Linked DNA regions of Prochlorococcus marinus XMU1404. Each later gene encodes a partner of the first gene's protein in a complex. Links are inferred from orthologs where the notes say so. Each region holds a gene or a part of one and is shown in the gene's direction. Other genes may lie near its edges.

What was found. Proteins that work in one complex are often made in the same cells at the same time.
Region 2: the proteins of HA144_RS01525 (region 1) and nuoH are in contact, whole or in part, in a crystal structure (PDB 6Y11), measured with the Thermus thermophilus proteins. The link is inferred for Prochlorococcus marinus XMU1404 from one-to-one orthologs. Residues at the interface, in WP_096411117.1 of Thermus thermophilus: Arg16, Glu17, Gly18, Leu24, Leu27, Val28, Trp30, Gly31, Arg32, Asn34, Ser35, Trp37, Thr54, Asp55, Ala56, Asp59, Ala61, Arg62, Phe63, Gly64, Glu66, Val67, Phe68, Arg69, Ala70, Ser71, Arg73, Gln74, Ala75, Asp76; in WP_096411122.1 of Thermus thermophilus: Arg36, Val44, Arg45, Met46, Gly47, Pro48, Asn49, Arg50, Val51, Leu57, Gln58, Ala61, Asp62, Ile64, Lys65, Ile67, Phe68, Lys69, Glu70, Ile72, Val74, Glu223, Ala224, Glu225, His233, Thr234, Glu235, Tyr236, Ser237, Trp241.

Annotation. Positions count from the first base shown.
Region 1 is NZ_JAAORE010000001.1:281,371-284,380, reverse strand. Bases 1-2,901 are described here. They hold HA144_RS01525 (NADH dehydrogenase subunit K), read left to right. Parts: upstream 1-1,034; coding sequence 1,035-1,769; downstream 1,770-2,901. Other genes in these bases: HA144_RS01515 (gluconeogenesis factor YvcK family protein), read right to left, coding at 2,296-2,901; HA144_RS01520 (NAD(P)H-quinone oxidoreductase subunit J), read left to right, coding at 1,769-2,299; HA144_RS01530 (NAD(P)H-quinone oxidoreductase subunit 3), read left to right, coding at 668-1,030; HA144_RS01535 (rubredoxin), read right to left, coding at 162-590; HA144_RS01540 (photosynthesis system II assembly factor Ycf48), read right to left, coding at 1-152. In the rest of the region: more of HA144_RS01515, read right to left, coding at 2,902-3,010. UniProt on the Escherichia coli protein: NDH-1 shuttles electrons from NADH, via FMN and iron-sulfur (Fe-S) centers, to quinones in the respiratory chain. The immediate electron acceptor for the enzyme in this species is ubiquinone.
Region 2 is NZ_JAAORE010000001.1:153,434-156,340, reverse strand. What follows is about bases 1-2,798. They hold nuoH (NADH-quinone oxidoreductase subunit NuoH), read left to right. Parts: upstream 1-739; coding sequence 740-1,858; downstream 1,859-2,798. Other genes in these bases: HA144_RS00835 (NADH-quinone oxidoreductase subunit J), read left to right, coding at 2,567-2,798; ndhI (NAD(P)H-quinone oxidoreductase subunit I), read left to right, coding at 1,927-2,553; HA144_RS00850 (citrate synthase), read left to right, coding at 1-664. In the rest of the region: more of HA144_RS00835, read left to right, coding at 2,799-2,907. UniProt on the Escherichia coli protein: NDH-1 shuttles electrons from NADH, via FMN and iron-sulfur (Fe-S) centers, to quinones in the respiratory chain. The immediate electron acceptor for the enzyme in this species is believed to be ubiquinone.

The DNA of each region.
Region 1 (3,010 bases):
ACATCTAAAGCATTAGCCTGATCTTCAAACTGAATTGTTTTCCAAGGGCTGCTTTCATTCATCTTGACACCTGTGGATGAACAACTGCTTAAAACAAAACAGAGAACTACAGATAAAAGAAGATTAGGAATACTGGTAAAAAATTTTTTCATTTAATTATATTAATGCAAAGAGTACAAAGAAAGGAACATAGCAGCAGCAAACGCCAACCCTCCAAAAATCAATATATTTTTTTGTCCAGGAGGTAAACTATTAAATCCAAATCCATAAACTAAATTCTCTTCAAATCCACTAGGTTTTGCTCTGGGTCCAATATCCTTATAAAAGTTTTTACCGGCTCTACAAACAGGGCAAGCAAAAGTATTGCCATCCAACTCTGAAAAAGGTGTATTTTTAGGTATATTTAATTTTTTATTTCCTTCGGACGGATCATAAATGTATCCACAACTTCTACATTCAAATCTATTTTGTTCTAAATTAATAGAGGATTTCTCAACATTTACTGCTGAGGAGTTTTCAGAAAGATTTTCTTTCTCAAGTTTTTCAACTATTTTGTTTTCCTCAGAGGCTGGTTGAATGTTTTCACTCACGGTTTATTATTGTTCTTTAAGAACTTTAAAAGATTTTGCTTAATTAAGCGAATTTTATCCAAAATTAATTTTTTAAGATGTTTGTTTTAACTGGCTATGAATATTTCTTAGGTTTTCTTTTAATAGCTGCTGCTGTTCCAATATTAGCTTTAGTTACTAATCTAATAGTTGCCCCTAAAGGCAGAACTGGAGAAAGGAAATTAACTTACGAATCAGGCATGGAACCAATTGGAGGTGCTTGGATTCAATTTAATATTCGTTATTACATGTTCGCGTTAGTTTTCGTTATATTTGATGTTGAGACAGTATTCTTATATCCTTGGGCTGTCGCATTCAATAGGTTAGGCTTACTTGCATTTATAGAAGCTTTAATATTTATAGCAATACTAGTTATTGCTTTGGCCTATGCTTGGAGAAAAGGAGCTTTAGAATGGAGTTAAAAAATTGAACCAACCATTATCCCCCAAAGCAGTTAGAGAGATTAGAGAAGGCACCTGTAACCCTCTTGGAGCTCCTCAAGTGACTACTGATCTCAGTGAAAACATAATATTGACTAGTTTGGATGATCTTCATAACTGGGCAAGATTAAGCAGTCTATGGCCACTTCTTTACGGAACAGCTTGCTGTTTTATTGAGTTTGCAGCATTAATCGGTTCAAGATTTGATTTTGACAGATTTGGCTTAGTTCCAAGAAGTTCCCCTAGACAAGCAGATTTGTTAATTGTAGCTGGCACAGTGACTATGAAGATGGCTCCTGCCCTAGTAAGGCTTTATGAACAAATGCCTGAACCAAAATATGTTATTGCCATGGGTGCTTGCACAATCACAGGAGGAATGTTTAGCGCAGATTCTACAACTGCTGTAAGAGGCGTTGACAAATTAATACCAGTTGATTTGTACCTTCCAGGATGCCCACCAAGACCAGAAGCAATTTTTGATGCTGTAATTAAATTAAGAAAAAAAGTTGGTAATGAATCAATTTTAGAGCGCACAAAAACAGAACAAACTCACAGATACATAACATCTGATCACGAAATGAATCTTGTTTTCTCAGAAAATACAGGTGAATATCTAAACAAAACTTCAGCTAACGTCATTCCCTCCTCAAAAAAAGAGAAAATAACTGAATTACCTGAAAATAACGAAAAAACTGAAATTATTAATACTGAAGAAGTTTAATGGAAAAAGACGGTTTAGCTAAATCCTCAGATACTTCAATAGAAAAAGAAGGGTTCATAAGCCAATCTTTGTCTAAAGATGGAATTCCAAATCAATCTTTATCTGATGACCATATAGGAATTGAAAACATCTCTGTGGAACCTAATAAATTGTATGAAGCAGTATCGGCTTTGAGAAATTACGGTTTCAACTATCTTCAATGTCAAGGTGGCTATGATGAGGGGCCAGGCAAAAACCTTGTTAGTTTTTATCATTTTATAACTGTTGATGACTTACAAAAACTCAAAAAGATTAAAGAAGTAAGATTAAAAGTCTTCTTAAAAAGAGATTCTGATTTATCAATCCCTAGTTTGTATAAAATTTTTAAAGGAAGTGATTGGCAAGAAAGAGAAACATATGACATGTATGGAATCAATTTTATTGATCATCCAAATCCCAAAAGACTTTTAATGCCTGAAGATTGGAGAGGATGGCCATTACGAAAAGACTATATTCAGCCAGATTTTTATGAACTTCAAGATGCATATTAATTTAATTTCTTTAATTTACGGTACATAAACATAACTGCTCTTGCGAGCCTTCTAGGATCATGCCTCAAGGTTGGAGTAATTCTTTTTGAATATAATGGTGCCTGCAACACATAATAACCCTCAGATAATAATTTTTCTTTATGACATTGGACAGGTTCTGCTCCTCTACTTTTGTAATAGTCTAATAATGGAGACTTTTCAAAATGAATCTGTGATAAGACGGCGTTAAAAATTCTAGTGTTAACCCCAAAATTTGATAATTGTTTTTCAATTGATTTGATATGCTGAAATACATCAAGTCCATCAGTTTCTCCAGGTTGAGTCATTAAATTACTTATATATATTTTGGGAGCATTACTCTGCAATAAAGCATCTACTATTTCTGGCACTAATAAGTTTGGCAATAAAGAAGTGTATAAACTGCCTGGACCAAGAACAATTAAGTCAGCTTCTTTTATAGATTCGAGAGCACTTGGAAGAGCAGAAGGGTTTTCTGGCAGGTAACCGATCCTTGAAATTGATTTTTGAGATTTGCTGATATTACTTTCTCCGAAAATTTTCTCACCATTCTCTAATTCGGCCCATAACATAACATCAATATTTGTTGCAGGCAAAACTTGACCTTGAACTGCTAAAACCTTACTAGAGGCTTGAACTGCTTTTTCTAAACTCCCTGTAATGGTAGTTAAAGCTGACAAAAATAGATTTCCA
Region 2 (2,907 bases), 130 kb from region 1 along the record:
TTTTCTTTACATGCTTACTGAAAAAGAACAAGATCCTATAGCTGCAAAAGTTTTTGATAGGTGTTTAATTCTGCATGCAGAACATAGTTTAAACGCCAGTACATTTAGCGCTAGAGTGACTGCAAGCACTCTTACAGACCCATATGCTGTCATCGCATCTGCAGTAGGAACATTAGCTGGCCCGCTTCATGGAGGAGCTAATGAAGATGTAATTGCAATGTTAGAAGAAATCAAAAATCCAGAAAATGCGGGTTCTTTTTTGGATAACGCGATAAAAAATAAAAGTAAGATCATGGGCTTCGGTCATAGAGAATACAAAGTCAAAGATCCAAGAGCAATTATTCTTCAAAAACTGGCAGAAGAACTTTTTATAAGATTTGGAGCAGATGAAATGTATGAAGTTGCTAAATCATTGGAATCAGAAGCAATACCAAGACTTGGCCCCAAGGGTATATTCCCTAATGTCGACTTTTATTCTGGTCTTGTTTATCGGAAACTTGGTATTCCTCGTGATTTATTTACTCCGATTTTTGCCATCTCCAGAGTTGCTGGTTGGTTGGCTCATTGGAGAGAGCAACTTGGAGCAAATAGAATTTTTAGACCATCACAAATATATACTGGTTCAGCGCCAAGAGAATGGATCAGCCTTGAAAATAGAGAATAATATTTGCAGCTTTTCATAAAAAACACACATATTGTTTGTGAAGAGTTAATGTATTAAGTAAATAACATAAAAATTTTGGAATACGGATTAGATCTCGAATATAGCTTTAATGAATTCTTAAAAGGTTTTGGCCTTTCTAGTGAAATCGCTCATATTATTTGGCTACCTCTACCTATGCTTTTGGTTTTAGTATCAGCAGTTGTTGGAGTTTTAGTAACAGTTTGGCTTGAAAGAAAAATATCTGCTGCTGCTCAACAAAGAATAGGGCCCGAATATGCAGGAGCGCTAGGCGTCCTCCAACCAATTGCAGATGGTCTTAAGTTACTTGTTAAAGAGGATATTATTCCTGCTAAAGCTGATGGAATTCTCTTTACTGCAGGACCTATATTAGTTCTTGTCCCAGTAATTCTCTCTTGGTTAATTGTTCCTTTTGGACAAAATCTTTTAATAAGTAACGTTGGTATTGGAATTTTCCTATGGATCGCTTTAAGCAGTATCCAGCCAATTGGACTTCTTATGAGCGGATATGCCTCAAATAATAAATATTCATTATTAGGAGGATTAAGAGCAGCCGCTCAATCAATAAGTTATGAAATCCCTTTAGCTTTGTCTGTACTGGCTATCGTACTAATGACAAATTCGCTAAGTACGATAGACATTGTTAACCAACAAAGTAGTACTGGAATCCTAAGTTGGAATATTTGGAGACAACCAGTTGGCTTCATAGTTTTTTGGATTTGTGCTCTCGCCGAATGTGAAAGACTTCCATTTGACTTACCTGAAGCTGAAGAAGAATTAGTTGCAGGATATCAAACTGAATATGCAGGAATGAAATTCGCATTGTTCTACCTTGGTAGTTACATTAATTTAATACTTTCAGCATTATTGGTATCAATACTTTATTTGGGAGGATGGGGTTTTCCTATTCCAGTTGAATTAATAGCTAAATTTCTTAATTTGCCCATTAATGCTCCATTAATACAGGTTTTTACTGCATCAATAGGGATTGTAATGACTGTATTAAAAGCATATCTTTTAGTTTTCATTGCAATATTATTACGTTGGACAACTCCTAGAGTAAGAATAGATCAACTTTTAGATCTAGGATGGAAGTTTCTTCTTCCAATTTCTCTTGCTAACCTTTTGATAACTGCAGGATTGAAACTTGCTTTTCCGCAGTTCTTTGGTGGTTAAATTTAAGTAAAAATACTTAAATTTAAAATTTATCCACTAAAATAAAATAACAAAGTAAATTCTTCAAAATGAAAAATTTCCTTCAACAAATAAATAGCTATATAAAAGAAGCATTTAATGCTGGCAAATATCTATACAATGGCTTTTCAGTAACTTTTGATCACCTAAGAAGAAGACCTGTTACTGTCCAATATCCATATGAGAAATTGATACCTTCTGAAAGATATAGAGGAAGGATACATTATGAATTCGATAAATGTATTGCTTGTGAAGTTTGTGTGAGAGTATGTCCCATCAATCTACCAGTAGTTGATTGGGTAATGAATAAAGAAACCAAAAAAAAGGAACTAAGAAATTATTCAATAGATTTCGGAGTTTGCATATTTTGTGGAAATTGTGTTGAATATTGCCCAACTAATTGTCTATCAATGACAGAAGAATATGAATTAGCTACTTTCGATAGACACAATTTAAATTTTGATAATGTCGCACTTGGTAGATTACCTACAAACGTCACAACAGATCCATCAGTTAAAACTCTTAGAGAACTTGCCTATCTTCCCAAAGGTGTCATGGACCCTCACGATATCCCCGCTTCAGATACTAGAGTTGGTAAATTGCCTGAAGAAGTCTATGATTGGATGAAACCTGAATTCAATGAAAATAAAGATAAAATTTCTAATCCAACTAATTAATTTCCATTAATATATGTCCATTGCGATAACAACACAATTTATTTGTTTTGCACTTCTATCTTTAGTCATCCTTATTGGCGCACTTGGTGTTGTACTGCTCGAAAGTATTGTCTATTCAGCTTTTCTTCTTGGGGGAGTTTTCATGAGTGTGGCAGGATTATATCTTCTTTTAAATGCAAGTTTTGTTGCTGCAGCTCAAGTTTTAGTTTATGTGGGTGCAGTAAATGTATTAATAATTTTTGCAATAATGTTAGTCAATAAAAAAGAAGATTTAAAGCCCATCAATGACATTAAATCAAGAAGAATCATATCAACATCGATATGTCTAACCTTACTAAGTCTTTTAATACGAGT